2 regions of the Rossellomorea sp. RS05 genome follow, and region 2 is predicted to be linked to the other one. Evidence: riboswitches for the same ligand, from Rfam matches in the RefSeq annotation. Region 2 holds a riboswitch; the other holds the start of a gene.
The links. A riboswitch is a leader RNA that binds a small molecule or an ion and turns the genes downstream of it on or off. The one in region 2 is predicted to bind FMN.
Positions count from the first base shown of each region.

Region 1: another riboswitch for FMN. It lies ahead of ribD (bifunctional diaminohydroxyphosphoribosylaminopyrimidine deaminase/5-amino-6-(5-phosphoribosylamino)uracil reductase RibD); the one in region 2 lies ahead of ABJ225_RS06225 (ECF transporter S component).

Region 1 is NZ_JBDKWY010000001.1:1,021,573-1,029,643, reverse strand. Features, by position in the region: gene ABJ225_RS05305 (helix-turn-helix transcriptional regulator) at 1-597, shown strand, start outside; gene ABJ225_RS05300 (NUDIX hydrolase) at 581-982, shown strand; gene ABJ225_RS05295 (patatin-like phospholipase family protein) at 995-1,843, shown strand; gene ABJ225_RS05290 (hypothetical protein) at 2,165-2,857, shown strand; gene ABJ225_RS05285 (hypothetical protein) at 2,931-3,149, shown strand; FMN riboswitch at 3,259-3,402, shown strand; gene ribD (bifunctional diaminohydroxyphosphoribosylaminopyrimidine deaminase/5-amino-6-(5-phosphoribosylamino)uracil reductase RibD) at 3,525-4,622, shown strand; gene ribE (riboflavin synthase) at 4,625-5,278, shown strand; gene ABJ225_RS05270 (bifunctional 3,4-dihydroxy-2-butanone-4-phosphate synthase/GTP cyclohydrolase II) at 5,295-6,488, shown strand; gene ribH (6,7-dimethyl-8-ribityllumazine synthase) at 6,512-6,985, shown strand; gene ABJ225_RS05260 (NCS2 family permease) at 7,089-8,071, shown strand, end outside.
Region 2 is NZ_JBDKWY010000001.1:1,185,894-1,193,964, reverse strand. Features, by position in the region: gene ABJ225_RS06235 (hypothetical protein) at 1-1,019, shown strand, start outside; gene ABJ225_RS06230 (peptidoglycan DD-metalloendopeptidase family protein) at 2,162-3,004, shown strand; FMN riboswitch at 3,080-3,216, shown strand; gene ABJ225_RS06225 (ECF transporter S component) at 3,368-3,937, shown strand; gene ABJ225_RS06220 (ferredoxin) at 4,021-4,269, opposite strand; gene ABJ225_RS06215 (YpbB family protein) at 4,576-5,547, shown strand; gene ABJ225_RS06210 (RecQ family ATP-dependent DNA helicase) at 5,544-7,007, shown strand; gene ABJ225_RS06205 (CPBP family intramembrane glutamic endopeptidase) at 7,007-7,585, shown strand; gene ABJ225_RS06200 (LysM peptidoglycan-binding domain-containing protein) at 7,599-8,071, shown strand, end outside.

The DNA of each region.
Region 1 (8,071 bases), 160 kb from region 2:
TCGTCAATCAAAAGCGAGAATCCCTATATTCGCCTTGCGATACATAAAATCCATGAAGCCATCGAACAAAGGAGGGTCATCACCTTCCAGTATGGGCGGTACGATGTGGATAAGAAATTCCAGCTTAGCCATGAAGGGCGGGTCTACCGCGTGAAACCTTACGCCCTCGCATGGGCGAATGATTTTTACTATTTGATTGCTTATTATTTTGAAGCTGGAGAAATCCGTCATTACCGGGTCGACAGGCTTCAGAACGTGATGGAGACGGATGAAACCTTTCCGTATGAATCGTTCGATGTTTCAAGTTATACCCAGTCGACCTTCCATATGTTTGCAGGGGATGAAGAATGGATCAAGATCCGCTGCCGCAACAATTTGATCAATGTGATCATCGATAAGTTCGGCAAGGATATTTCGACGACGAGGGACGGGGAAGACCATTTCATCCTTACAACCAAAGCCAGGATAAGTGACGGCCTGGTGAACTGGATCCTTGGCTTTGGCTCCAAGGTGATGGTCCTGTTACCGGACACCCTTCAGGACACCGTGAAAGAAGAGGTGGAAAACCTTCACCGTCTATATGACCATGACTCGTGAGCCGAGGGACCGGGCAGGGGTACTCTTGATCGAGGAGGGCTGCATCGCCCTGATTGAACGCATAAAGGATGGCCGAATCTACTATGTTATCCCCGGCGGCGGGATCGAACCTGATGAAACCCCGATGGAAGCTGCATGTAGGGAAGCACATGAGGAGCTTGGGATAACGGTTTCATCCTTACAGCCATGTATGATGTTCGAGCAAAAAGGTGTCCATCATTATTTTCTTGTGGGAAAATATGAAGGGACGTTCGGAACAGGGAGAGGGGACGAGTTTACAGGAGATCTAAGAGGGAGCTATAGGCCCGTCTGGATGTCGCTTGACGAAGCGGTGTCTACGACCCTGTACCCCAAACAAGTGAAATCGTTTTTAGTGAATCGGTAAGGAGGAAACATCATGAAGATCAACGGAGGACTTGTATTAGAAGGTGGGGGCATGCGGGGGATCTATACCGCAGGTGCCCTTGAATACTTCCTTGAGCAGGGAGTGGACTTTCCTTATGTGATCGGGGTATCGGCCGGGGCATGCAACGCGGCATCGTACCTATCGAGACAAAAAGGCAGAAATCGCAAGGTCAATGTCGATTTCATCCGTGACCCCCGCTATTTGTCCTGGAGAAATTACTGGAAGAACGGAGAGCTTTTCGGGATGGACTATGTTTTCGAGGAAATCCCCCGAAGGATCGTGCCGTTCGATTTCGATGCGTTCGCCTCAAATGAGAGTGAATTCGTTATCGGGACGACCAACTGTGAAACAGGTAAACCCCAGTATTTCCGAAGAAGCGACTATGGGGAGGAGCTCCTCACAGCGATCAGGGCATCCAGTTCCCTCCCGTTTGTTGCCCCCATTGTGAATTTTTTTGGTCACGAACTGCTTGATGGCGGCATCAGCGATCCAGTGCCTTTCCATCAGGCTGAAAGGGATGGATATAAGAAGAATGTGGTGATTTTGACGAGGAACCGCGGATATATGAAAAAGCCGTCACGGTTCTCCTATTTCGTGAAGCGAAAATATCCGCAGTATCCCCAATTGTACAATGCGCTGAAAAACCGGTATCTCCATTACAACCAAACGATGGCTGAACTCGAGGAAAAAGAGCGTAGGGGGGAAGTCATCATCATCCAGCCCCAAGAACCCCTCCAAGTAAGTAGGATTGAGAAAAATCCTGCTAAACTGGATGCTCTTTACCAACAGGGGTATCGAGACGCAGAATCACAGCTGAACCGGATCTTATCATGGACATAAGAAGCTTATTAATAGAAAATCCGAATTCATTTGCCTAAATGCAATTGAGTTCGGTTTTTTGTTAATTGGCCATTTAAATTCAACTGCTTTTAGCGGTTCTGGAGTGCAATGAAGATTCCAGCGGGAAGAGTAGCGGATGTGAGACTCCTAAGGCTTACGGGCTACAAGGGGAGCAACATCATGAGTGGCAATAAGAACCTATACGGATTGTGTTCGTCCTCAAATGGTCCCTATTTGTTTTGTCCCAAGTTCTTTCCTGTTCTGTATATGAGGGATGGTTCATAGCATAGTAGAGATTCCTGCTTGAAAGGACGGGCTTAAATGAATCTCTATCAAATCTACAAGAACGAGCAGTATACCCTCCTTTTCAGGGGAACGATGTACTTCCTTGTGGGTGTCGGTATGCTCCTTGTCATACATGACCTTTTCTATTTTCCCCTTTTGATTTTCATACCGGCCTGTTCCAATCTGTATCTTTCGCTCAGTATGAACAGGGAGCTTCGGAAAGCGTACCGGATCTGGTTCCGCGAGCTGCCGGTATCAAGCAGCACCCTGATCGGAGTATCGACGAAGGAAGGGTATTTTTACGTGAAAACCAACGGGTGGGTGAAGTATGCCGTTCACCGGCAGCAGCCGCTCACCTCAAGAAAAGAATATGCCTTTTTCAGGGAGAATAAAGATCCCATTTCTATTTTAAAGGGGAAGCGGGTCCTGAACATGGATCACCCCGTTGAAAAACGGTTCATTTTAAAATATGCCAGCCGGACCGCCCTTGAGTGGAGGAGCCTGGAAAATGATAAAATCCTGATTTATAAGGGTGCCGAGAAGTGGATATTAAACTACAATGGCGTAAATATATTTGCCATCCAAAATGGGATTCTCCCGGGGCACCTCCATTCCATTTTCGATGCCCACCACACCTTGATTACGCTATTTGAATCCTACTCAGATGAATTGGACTGGTTATTTTCCTTTCTTTGGCATCTCGATCTGGAGTTTTATATTACTCCTTGAAAGGATCATATACTTGAAAAAGAACGTACGTTCGTATATAATCGGTTCATACTAGGCAGAATGGAGTGGGCTTATGGACTACTTGATGAGGAAGGCAATCGAAGAAGGGACACCATTGAAAATCATCTATATCGATCGTCAATCGCGGCTGAGCGAGAGGATCATAACCATTGAGGCCATAACCCCCACACATGTTCGAGCCTACTGTTATACAAAGCGGGCACTCAGGATGTTCAGGCGTGAGAACATCCTTTCGGCCGAGATGATCCGGGATAGGAAATATGGCGCATGAGTGGGGCGGTACCTGTTTCTAGTTCGAATGATACTTTGCAGGATAGGCAAAAAACTCAAAGCTTGACAATCAATTTGGATTGAGGCGATAATCAGTACATAATCGAATAGGTTTCCTTCGGGGCAGGGTGGAATTCCCTACCGGCGGTGATGAGCGTATGCTCTCAGTCCGTGACCCGGCTAATGGTTATTAGACGGTGGATTTGGTGAAACTCCAAAGCCGACAGTGAAAGTCTGGATGGGAGAAGGAACGGCAAGTATGTATCTCTGATTTTTAAACAATCAGGATAGATGCTTTATTTCGTCATGCCAAACTTCCCCCAAGACTTCGTTCTTGGGGTTTTTTTATGAATGAATCAGGAGGTGAAAGATCAAATTGGAACCAAATGAATACATGAAGCTTGCCCTTCAGCTGGCAAGGTCCGCTCAAGGCCAGACTTCACCAAACCCCGTCGTGGGAGCAGTGGTTGTCAAAGATGGCCGCATGGTTGGAACCGGAGCTCATCTCAAGGCGGGCGGACCCCATGCAGAGGTCCATGCAATCCGGGAGGCGGGTGATAAAGCCGAAGGGGCAGATATTTACGTGACCCTGGAGCCTTGTTCCCATCACGGACGTACGCCTCCGTGTGCAAACCTGATCATCGAGAGCGGGATCAAGCGCGTCTTCATTGCTTGTCAGGATCCCAATCCCCTTGTAGGAGGGAAGGGAATCGAGCTGCTGAAGCAAGCGGGTATCGATGTCTTCCTCGGCATGGGAGAATCTGAAGCCCTTGAGCTCAATAAGCATTTTTTCCACTTCATCCGGACAGGCACACCATATGTGACACTGAAGTCTGCCGTGACATTGGACGGCAGGACTGCTTCTTCGTCCGGAGACAGTAAATGGATCACAACAGAACAATCAAGACTGGACGTCCACTATGATCGTCACCGGCATGACGCGATATTAGTTGGAGTCAACACCATCATTCAAGATAATCCGCACCTGACCACCCGTTTGCCCCAAGGTGGAAAAAACCCCATTCGACTTATCGTGGATACGCACCTGCGTACCCCGATTCATTCCCATATCATTCAAGATCGTCAAAGCCCGACCATCCTCATCACAGGATGCGAGGTGCCTCAGGCCCGTAAACAGGCATACATTCAGGAGGGATGTGAAATACTCTCCCTATCAGGCCCAACCATTACCATGAAAGAACTTGTTGCTGAACTTGGTAAAAAATCGTTTGTATCGGTTTATGTAGAGGGTGGCAGCAGCATTCACGGAAGCTTCCTTCAGGAGGAGGCCTTCCAGGAGCTCATCCTTTATATGGCCCCGAAACTACTCGGAGGACGGGACTCGTTCCCAAGCTTCGGCGGAGATGGGTTCCCATCCATAGCCGAAGGTCTCCCCGTGGAAATCAAAAGCGTTGAAACAATCGGGAAAGATATGAAGATTACCGCGGTACCCCAGGAAAGGAAGGAAGATTGAGCATGTTCACAGGAATCATTGAAGAAATAGGCAGTGTCAAAGGAGTCCGCTCATCCGCCTCTTCCATGGAGCTGAAGCTTGCTGCAGGAAAGGTCCTGGGTGATGTGGCAATCGGAGATAGTATATCGGTGAACGGAGTATGCCTGACGGTCACTACATTTTCAAAGGATGAGTTTACTGCAGATGTGATGCCGGAGACCTTCAAAGGGACGTCCCTCAGAAATCTCAAAACGGGAACAAAGGTCAATCTTGAGCGCGCTATGGCGGCAGGAGGCAGGTTCGGCGGCCATTTCGTCAACGGACACGTGGACGCAGTGGGTACGATCAAAAGTCTCCAGGAATTGGAGAATGCACTCTACGTCACCATCAACATTCCTTCTGAACTTTCTGTGTTTTTTGTCCAGAAGGGATCAGTCGCCATCGACGGTACGTCTCTGACCGTATTCGGCATCACAGACGATTCCATCACGGTCTCGCTTATTCCGCAAACGAAGGAAGATACGGTCCTCGGATCCAAGAAGATCGGTGACGAGGTCAACATCGAATGTGACATGATGGCCAAGTATATTCACCGGTTCTTCACAAAGAAAACTGAAACAACAGCTAAGAAAAGCTTGAGCTATGACTTCCTATCGGATCATGGCTTCGCTGACTAACCAGGGAGGGAATAGGATGTTCAACACAATCGAAGAAGCCATCCGCGATCTCCGCGAAGGTAAACCCGTCATCGTCATCGATGATGAGAATCGGGAAAATGAAGGGGATTTCATCGCCCTTGCTGAAGGTGTCACGCCGGAGGTCATCAATTTCATGGCCAGGGAAGGGCGGGGGTTGATATGCACGCCGGTAGATGAGGAGATTGCCGGTCGACTTCATTTGAATCAGATGACGTCAACCAATACGGATCACCACGGGACAGCGTTCACGATCAGCGTGGATCATGCTTCCGCCAAGACTGGGATCAGCGCATTCGAACGCGCCCACACCATCAAGGAATTAGTGAATCCTCTCTCGAAACCGGAGGATTTTAAGCGCCCGGGGCATGTGTTCCCACTTGTATCAAAACCAGGCGGTGTGTTGAAGAGGGCGGGACATACGGAAGCAGCCGTCGATCTCGCCCGCTTGGCAGGCTCGACACCCGCAGGGGTGATCTGTGAAATCATGAACGAGGACGGCAGTATGGCAAGGGTTCCCGACCTGAAGATCCTGGCTGAAAAGTGGGGACTTTCCTTCATCACGATCGAAGAGCTCATCCGGTTCCGAAGGAAAGAGGACAAGCTGATCAATCGTGAGGTGGAAATCAATCTGCCGACTGATTTCGGTGATTTCAAGGCGATCGGGTATACAGAAGTCCTCACGGGTAAAGAGCATGTCGCCCTCATAAAAGGGGAATGGACCGAAGAAGAGGAAATCCTTGTCAGGGTTCACTCGGAATGCCTCACAGGAGATGTATTCGGGTCCAACCGCTGTGACTGTGGTCCCCAGCTGGCAACGGCACTGACCCAAATCGAACATGAAGGGAAAGGGATCCTGTTGTACATGAGACAGGAAGGACGCGGAATCGGACTGATCAATAAGCTGAAAGCCTATAAGCTGCAGGAAGAAGGCTATGACACCGTGGAAGCGAATCATAAGCTCGGCTTCGATGCCGATCTGAGGGAATATGGAATCGGTGCCCAGATCCTGAGGGATCTCGGGGTGAAGAAAATGAAATTGCTGACCAATAATCCCAGGAAAATCGCGGGGATCAAAGGCTATGGTCTCACCATTTCCGAGCGGGTTGCGATTCAGCTCCCCTTCAAGGAAGCGAATGAAAAATATCTAAAAACAAAACAAGCTAAGCTAGGGCACTTATTAAAATTCTAATCATACCAATGGAGGTAAACATCATGACAAAAACTTTTGAAGGAAATCTTGTAGGTACAGGCCTGAAAGTAGCCATCGTCGTTTCGCGTTTCAACGAATTCATCACATCCAAACTCCTGGGGGGTGCAGAGGATGCGCTCAAACGCCATGGTGTCGAAGAGGCGGACGTTTCAGTCACATGGGTGCCGGGAGCATTTGAAATTCCAATGATCGCAAAGAAACTTGCCCGTACAGGAAACTATGATGCCGTCATCACCCTTGGTACGGTTATCCGTGGTGCGACACCGCACTTCGAATATGTGAGCGGGGAAGTGGCAAAAGGCGTTGCAAATCTCGGGATGCAGGAGGAAATCCCTGTTATCTTCGGAGTATTGACAACCGATACGATCGAGCAGGCCATCGAGCGTGCTGGAACGAAAGCAGGGAATAAAGGCTGGGAAGCGGCTGTTTCAGCAATCGAAATGGCGAACCTGATCCGTTCCATCGAACAAGGATGACTATTGGCAAGGCACTCTTTATCTGCTAAAATTAAGTCTTGTGGCTCCCCGGAGTATTCCGGGTGACGCGGGTAGGGAGAGGGCAGTTTTATAGGAAGATTGTATGAAAGCATTTGAACATGTGTTTAAGTTTAAAGCGCATGGCACTTCGCTGAAACAGGAAATGCTTGCAGGGTCGGTTGGCTATTTCACCATCGTGTACATCATCGCCGTTAACGCCCTGATTCTTTCTGAAGCTGGTATACCATTTGAAGGAGCCGTATTGGCGACGATCCTGGCGTCATTCGTCGGTTGTCTCGTCATGGCGTTCTGGGCGAATGCTCCTATCCTTCTTGTACCAGGCATGGGAATCAATGCGATGTTTACGTTCACGCTTGTGAAATCCTCTGGCCTCAGCTGGCAGGAAGCACTCGGTGTGGTCCTGATATCAGGGATCCTTTTCATGGTCATTGCGTTTACGCGTCTTTCGGGCGTACTGTCGCGGGCCATACCCCAGGTGCTGAAAGAGGCCATTACGGTCGGCCTCGGAATGTTCCTTATGTTCATCGGCCTTGAAAAGGGCGGGATCATCCAGAGGGGTGAGAGCTCGATCATCACGATCGGGGACTTCAGTGATTGGAAGGTTATTGCAACCATCCTCACATTACTTCTCACGCTGTTCCTTTTCATCCGGAATGTGAAGGGTCAATTCCTTTGGAGCATCGCTTTCGGAACCATTCTTGGACTGGTGCTGGGAATCGAGCCGTCTACGGCATCCTCTACATTCCATTGGAGTGAGTATGGTGATGTCTTCGGACAGATTTCGTTCAAAGCGATCGTGGATATCCCGTTTTGGATTGCCGTGTTTTCCATGACGATGGTCCTCGTATTCGAGAATATTGGGCTTGTTAGCGGACATACGGCCATGATCGGGCAGGAGCATAAGTATCCTAGAGCGTTTCAGGCCAATGCATTCTCAGCGTTGACGTCCGGTATCTTCGGCACAAGCCCCACCGTTTCTACGGTGGAAAGCGCTGCTGCCATGACCGCCGGAGGGCGCACGGGGATGACCTCATTCACCACTGGCGTCCTGTTCCTTGCTTCGGT
Region 2 (8,071 bases):
GCCAACAAGGTGAAAAACAGCGACACTTGAAAGGGAAGAAAATCATACCCGGACTGGTTGCCGTTGCCGCCATTTTGATTTTCACCCTGCTGAGCCCCGCTCTTCTACAGCAGTCACCGCTAGAAGAAAGCCGCTCAGATCAGGGAGCTTCAATGATGGATGAAAGCAGGGACCTTCAAGCAGATAAGGCTGTGGCTGATAGAGAGAAACGACTCTCCCTATATGAAAGCATGGTGGGGGATGCTGAAGTCTATACGTTCGGCCTTATTTCACCTGAAGGAGTCCCTGTCCCTGTGAGCGTGACCAAGCACCTGTCGGATGAAGATGAGTGGCTGGATAGATATACGGAACTCGCTAAGCTCATTCCAGAAGAAGACCTTAGTATGGAAGAATTCGTTCCCTTGGAAGGGACCGTTTCAAAAGGGTATGGAGATGATATCAATTTCACCCTGAATGGGGATCAGGCGTATACGGGCAATAGCGCAATGGAATATGCTTTCTACTACTCTTTGTTTTACTCCTTCCAGGGAAGGGGCTTTGACCAACTTCATCTCAAGGATAAGGATGGGAATTATCCGCAATTCAGCGGATACGGGGTCCTAAAGAAAATCGAGCTGCCGAAGAATGCAAAACAAGCTTTCTTTGTGTACTCTCCTAACGGGCTTGACCATTTTCTTGTGCCGGATAACCTGGAATATGAAGATTTGGATAGTGCAGTTACAGCCATGAATGAAGCCGAATCGGAATTTTATGAAAGTGCCATACCCGAAGGGCTGAATGTTCGCGTAGTCGAGAAGGGCACTTACCCGACCATCAGTTTCATGAATGAAGTACACCTGGAGAATATGGATGAAACAGAAGCCCTGGAGCTAATCGAATCACTCCTCCTCACTGCGCGAAGCTTCGGCTACAAACAGGTGATGTTTGAAAACATCAGCGAAAAAGAATGGGATGGTTTTGCATTCGATGCACCAATCGAAACACCCATCGCACCAAATCGAATCACCCTACAGGAATAAGTGAAGAGCGGGATCTCCCGCTCTTCATTTTTTCGCCTGATGATATGATATGACGTACAGGGGAAATGAGACAATCGCGGTCGAAACCGCTGTTGGCTGCACAATCCATGGCTATTCACTCTGCATTCAAATCGATATGTATCCAAAACACAGGAACCACCTCTTCGTTTGAAAATCCATCAACTCTACATATTCAGCAGAAATGATTTCACCCAACCAATGAGAATTTAGAGCAACCATTTACAAAATCATAGAGTCTATTAGAGCGGAAGGGGCTTGACTCCTTAAGGAGAAAGGTTTCAATAATCCACTGGAGCCCGCATTGAAGGAAAGGGACAAGAATTGGTCGCTCTTCCTCCACTCTAATCACAATGCATCCCACAGGATTCTCCTCTTCATGTTGGATGCCATCATATCCTCATTTCCACATATTCAGCAGAAATGATTTCTCCACCCATAAAGTATTAAAAGCAACCATATAAAAATCACATAGTGTATTGGAGCGGAAGGGACTTGACTCCCGCGGGAAAAGAGGAAAGGTCGAGATCCCGCAGGCGCAGCCGAGGAAGCTCGACTTCCTCCCCGCAGGAAAGCAAGTCCCTGCAGCGGAAAGGAACTGACCCTTCTTCGCTTTTCTTCATGTCCAGCTCCGGCGGGTTGCGGTTCGAGGTCATAAGTCAAAGTCCCCAAAAAGGGCCAAGAACGCCTTTCCGGTGCCTTCGCCTTATGCTTGTCGGGGCAGAACGACCCGCCTCCGCTTTTCTTAATGTCCAGCTCCGGCGGGTTGAGGCTCGAGGTCATAAGGCGAAGAAGCCAAAAAGGCCAAGAACGCCTTTCCGGCTTCTTCGTCTTATGCTTGTCGCCTCAGAACGAGCCGCCTCCGCTTTTCTTCATGTCCAGCTCCGGCGGGTTGAGGCTCGAGGTCATAAGGCGAAGAAGCCAAAAAGGCCAAGAACGCCTTTCCGGCTTCTTCGTCTTATGCTTGTCGCCTCAGAACGACCCGCCTCCGCTTTTCTTGGTATATTTCTTTTGTATAATGGCAGACTGATGGGTAGGGTTTTTTTTGGAATAGTGTAGTGGGAAGGGGCATATAGTGAGAGGTGTTATTCAATTTTGGGTGAGCATTTATTAGGAGGAACGGTATGATTGCTGATTATGGTCGGAGACTGTTGATTGTGATTGTGTTGGCGCTGTGTGTAGGCATGATTTTCATGACAGGGAGAGTCGCAAAAGCAGAAAGTGATTCCACTGCTGAATGGAGGTTTCCGGTTGATGGCACCATTACAGATGTGTTTGGTTCCAGATCCGGGACCCATAAAGGAATGGACATCGGGGGCGAGGAAGGCAGCCCCGTTCATTCGGTGGCAGACGGGGTCGTAACAAGGTCGTACTTATCAGATAGCTATGGTCATGTGGTATTCGTTCGTCATGACAATGGATATGAGACGGTATATGCTCATCTCATTTCAAGAGGGGTAAAAGAAGGGCAGGAAGTACATAGGGGTGAGCAGGTCGGGAAGCTCGGGAATACCGGGATATCCACCGGTCCCCATCTTCATTTTGAGATCCACGCAGGAGAATGGACGTTTGAGAAGGAGAATGCCATCGATCCTTTTGTCGTATTTGGACAAGGCGGGGTCGGACAAGTGGTGTTCGCTGAAAAGAAAGATCCGTATCAGATCGTTGCGGCGTCACAGGTTGCAGGTGATTCGTATCGAGTCAAGAAAGGCGATACACTATGGTCCATTTCCCATGAACATGGTCTGAGCGTGGATGACCTTAAGAAATGGAACGGTCTGAAGGATGCCACGATCGCTGTAGGTCAGGAATTGAGCTTAAGGATGGATTCCTATCAAGTAGAACAGGGGGACACACTCTATTCTATTGCCGTCGCTCATGGAATAGAACTGGACAAGCTTCTGGCGGCCAATGATCTACGCAGGGATTCGCCGATCTATCCATCGCAAACGTTAAGGATCCACTGATTGTTTCGAATTCAAAGCATTTCTCTTCACATAATGGCACTTCTTATGTATAATGAGTAAGAATAAAATAATATGATTCATCTTCGGGGCAGGGTGCAATTCCCTACCGGCGGTGATGAAGCATTTTTGCTTCTAAGCCCGCGAGCCTTTTTGAGGCAGGATTTGGTGAGACTCCAAAGCCGACAGTATAGTCTGGATGGGAGAAGATGAAGGTTACTGCCAATGCGTTCAGAAAAGGGAAGTCTGAATGTCTATTCGAGCATGCCTTTAACTCTCCTGGATATCTTTTATCTGGGAGTTTTTTATTGGGGCTCGGGCATGACCATCTTCGATTGAGATGAATCTCCAAAAGGAGAGAGTGCTATGAAAAAAATGACGACACGCACATTCGTCACAGTTGGTATGCTGAGTGCCATTTCGTATGTATTGATGCTTTTAAACTTCCCTATCCCGCCTTTTCCGGCGTTTCTGCAGATCGACTTCAGTGATGTACCGGCCTTGATGGCAACGGTCGCTCTGGGACCAGGCGCAGGAATCCTGGTGGAACTGTTCAAGAATGTGATTGATTATGTATTGACCGGTTCTGAAACAGGTGTACCGGTAGGTCATGTGGCAAACTTTGCTGCTGGGATCCTCCTGATCTTGCCCGTTCACCTTATCTATTCACGTTTCCAAACGAAAAAAGGCCTTCTTACCGGGCTTGTAACCGGTACGCTGGTCATGAGCATCGGCATGGGGATCATGAACTATTTCATCTTCCTTCCAGCCTATAAATACTTCATGAATTTCGAACTGCCGGCAGAAATCATCGTGACCGGTATCGTTCCATTTAATATCCTTAAGGGAATCCTGGTAGCGGCTGTGTTCACACTGCTGTTCATCAGGATCCAAAAGTGGCTGTCGAAGCAATTCGGAAATCGACGCATGGCCTAATTGAAAATGAGCTTCCCCTGGAGGCTCATTTCTATTCAAACAACATAAAAAAGACGGCGAACAATCGCCGTCTTTTTTACATCCTATTCGAATTTCAACGCATCGCCGTCGAATGGTTCGTCAGCTACCTTGATGGAATCGGTAGGGCAACCTTCGAATGCATCGACCATATCGTCTTCAAGGACGTCAGGAACTTCAACAGTCCCCTGGTTATCGTCCAGTGTGACGAATGCAATACCTTCATCATCATAATCATAAATATCTGGTGCTGCTGCACCGCAAGCTCCACAAGCGATACATGTATCTTTGTCCACGATCGTATACTTTGGCAAAGAAAAAACCTCCCGAAGATAATTCTATATAATGCATCATTATACACGTTGTTTAATGGTGAAAATCAATTACTAATCATCATTTTATAGAGGAATGGGTAACTTTTCAATAGTTAGGTACTCTTTTTCATATTTTTATCCGTTTCCGTCAAAACAAAACCTCGGTTGAGGGTGTTTTCGTGGTACAATATTTGACAATAACCTACACGTTAAGGAGTCATCGCATTGACATATCTTCACTATTTGATTTTGGACTCCCTGAAAAGACTAGGGGAAGAACGGTCTGTTTATTCCGTTTTTCATATCATGAAAGGGAAAAAGTCTTCACAATCCATACAGGATGCACATCTCTTTGGGCTGCAGGCTCTCTTCCTGTCACTTCCAAAACTGAAAAGGGAGTACTTTGATCGTTGCATTGCTATGCTTCAGGATAAGGGATTCATCACGCTGAACGACGATAATCGTGCCCGGCTGACTCATTCCGGAATAGAGGACTTGGCGGTTTACTTTCAAAAAAAACCGTACCCCGCCCATATGGATGGATTGAAGCATGGTGATCAGTCCATCCTCCTTTGGAAGAGACTCAGCCTACTGGTACAGGTGTTATCCAATGCGCGAATGAACGAAACATCGTACTTTCCCGTGCAGAGGGACCGGAAAGTTCAAGATTGGTTAAAAGTGTTCATCCGGAAGCAGGGGAAGACCGAAGTTTTGTCAGCAAAGCTGTTTGAAGAGCTGTACACCTTGCTAGCCCAAACAATGCCTGGTGAAGATCCGGGGATCCTTGTTGAGAGGCTGACGGGATACCGGGACTATGGAGCAACGGAAGGGCAATCAGCCGACCGGTTCGGTGTGGACCGTGAGGAGTACCGATTCAGATTCCTGAACCTTCTCCACTTCATCATCGCACGTGCCAAAGAGGATGCAGGTGCCTACCCGATAGTCTATTCGATCATAGAGGAAAAGGAGCATATCCAACCCCTCACCGCTTCGACCAAAAAAACGCTCGAGCTTTTTCAGAAGGGGATACACGTTGAGGAAATCGCCAGGATCCGTGAGCTGAAAGTGAATACGATTGAAGACCATTTGATCGAGATCATCTTGACACTCCATGACTTTCCCGTCACGTCATTCATAGATGAAGGGGTGTACGAAGAGGTGCTGGGCGTTCTGACAGAGTTAAAGACGAAGCGCCTCAAGCCGATCAAGGAAAGATTTCCTGAGTTGTCCTATTTTCAGATCCGTGCAGTCATTGCGAAGGCAGGTGAGACCCCGTGATTCTACAAGAAGAATTGAAGCGGCACTTTGGCTACGAAACGTTTCGTGCAGGACAGGAAGAAACCATCACTTCCATTCTTGATGGCTGTGATACGTTGTCCATGCTGCCCACCGGAACCGGTAAATCGCTCTGCTATCAACTTCCCGGTCAGCTGTTGGATGGCCAGGTGCTTATTGTTTCCCCTTTGCTATCCCTCATGCAGGATCAGGTGGAACAGATGAAGGTGAATGGGGAGAAGAGTGTGATCGCCCTTAATTCATTTCTTACTTATCAGGAGAAAGCCTGGGCGTTGGACCACATCCATCGATTCAAATTCATATTCGTTTCTCCGGAGATGATGAAAAGTGAGGCATTCCGTACAGCCGCTTCAAAGATTAGAGTAGGGCTGTTCGTGATCGATGAAGCACACTGCATTTCCCAGTGGGGCCCCGATTTCCGACCGGATTACCTCGACTTGGGGGAGGCGAGGGAACGTCTCGGGATGCCGGTGACCCTTGCCCTCACTGCCACTGCCACAAGGACAGTCCGGGATGATATCCGTGAGGTCCTCCGTATGGAGGGGGCAGCCGAGTTGGTCCATTCGGTCGATCGGAAGAACATTGGATTATTCGTAAGGAATGTGGAAGACGATCGGCATAAGCGGGATGAAGTCCTTTCGTTCGTAGAGCGTCTCAAGGGACCTGGAATCATTTATTTCACCAGTAAACGGAAAGCGGAAGATGTTGCCCTCTGGCTTCGCGAGCATGGAGTGGAGGGGGTCGCACACTATCACGGTGGAATGGACCATGAAGAAAGGATCCTGATTCAACAGCAATTCCTATCGGATAAGCTGCAAATCATCTGTGCCACCTCAGCCTTCGGTATGGGGGTGAACAAGGAAAATGTACGCTTTGTCGTCCATTATCATCTGCCATCAAGCATTGAATCCTATCTCCAGGAGATCGGCCGTGCAGGAAGGGATGGAAGGGAAAGTGTCTCTCTTGTCCTGTATGCAGAACAAGATGCGTCCATCCCCCTTCAATTCATGCATAGCGAGCTGCCGGATGATGCGCAGATCGAAGGCGCGATAGCAGCATTCCCCTCCATGGAATGGGGCGACATCATCGCTGCCCTGCAGCTTTCAGATGTGCAGTCCAGATTCCTTGAATATTATATTCAGTCGTTTGCACGCTATCGTTCTGATAGAATGGTAGAAGAAATCAAGCGGATCAGGGATGCGCGCATTGCCTATAAGCGCAGGAATCTCGATTCGGTCATGGGATGGCTCCACACGGCGTCATGCAGGCGTCAAGTGCTCCTTGACTATTTTGGTGAGGAGCTAAAGGATCGACCGGAACGGTGCTGTGACCGGTGCGGGTCAGATCTTGGTGAGTTCCATGGCGAGGGCGTTCATTCTTATCCGTCCCTTGAAAATTGGGCGGACCAGCTCAAAAAAATACTGTTAGGATCAGTGGTATAATGCAAAAGCAAGGAGATATCCTTAAAGGTTTATCCAAAAAACAGGTGACATTCCATCTCATGTTCACTCAATGCCTCCTCATAGCCGTTTCCATCGGTCTAGGCTATATGTTGATCGGCGATCTTGATCAATGGCTGAAACAGTTCGATTTTCATATGGATGTCCTCTGGATCGGAGGAGCCTTCGGGATCCTGGTAGTGACAGCGGATTTGATTATGATGAAACTGCTTCCGTCTCGCTATTATGATGATGGTGGGGTGAACGAGAGGATATTCGCAGATCGTGGCTTCTTCGAAATCATGGTTTTGGCGTTCATTATTGCGGTGAGTGAAGAACTGTTGTTCAGGGGGATACTTCAGTTCCATTTTGGGCTGATGGTGGCAAGCATTGTGTTTGCTGTGATCCATATCAGGTACTGGGCTCATTGGTTCCTTATCGTCAATGTGTTGACCTTGAGTTTTGTCATGGGAATCATCTATGACCAGACAGGGAATCTCCTAGTCACCATCGTCATGCATTTTGTCATTGATTTTCTCTTGGGTTTATACATGCGCCATCAGGCGAGATCTGAAGAGTAAAGAAGGGATAGCTATGAGTAAAGATCCATATCGTGAACAAGCTGCCAAATTAAAAAAGAAGATTGATAGGGTTCAGGAAGTGGAGCCTGTACATGAATCCGACGGACTCCCGAGCAGAAGTGAAATACAGCGGAAGAAAAGGGAATCCAAAAAGAAAAAGACGGCGATTCAGCATCCCCTCATCAAGCTGTTGCTCGTGTTTTTCTTCCTGATGCCCATCATTTTCCTCAGCTTATATTCTTATTTTGTCAATAAATCCGGACCTCTCGTGGTCTTCTCAAGTAAAAATGGAGTCGAAGAGGTACAATACGATCAAGGGGAGCCAAGTGAGGCGGCCCCAGCTGTTGATGAGGATAAGGAAAAAGAGCAGGCCAAGAAGAAGGAAGAAGCTGAAAAAGCGAAAGCCAAGAGAGAAAAGGAAAAGGCAGAAGCGTTGAAAGCGAAGGAAAAAGCTGAAGCTAAAAAAGCGAAAGAGCGCGAAGAAGC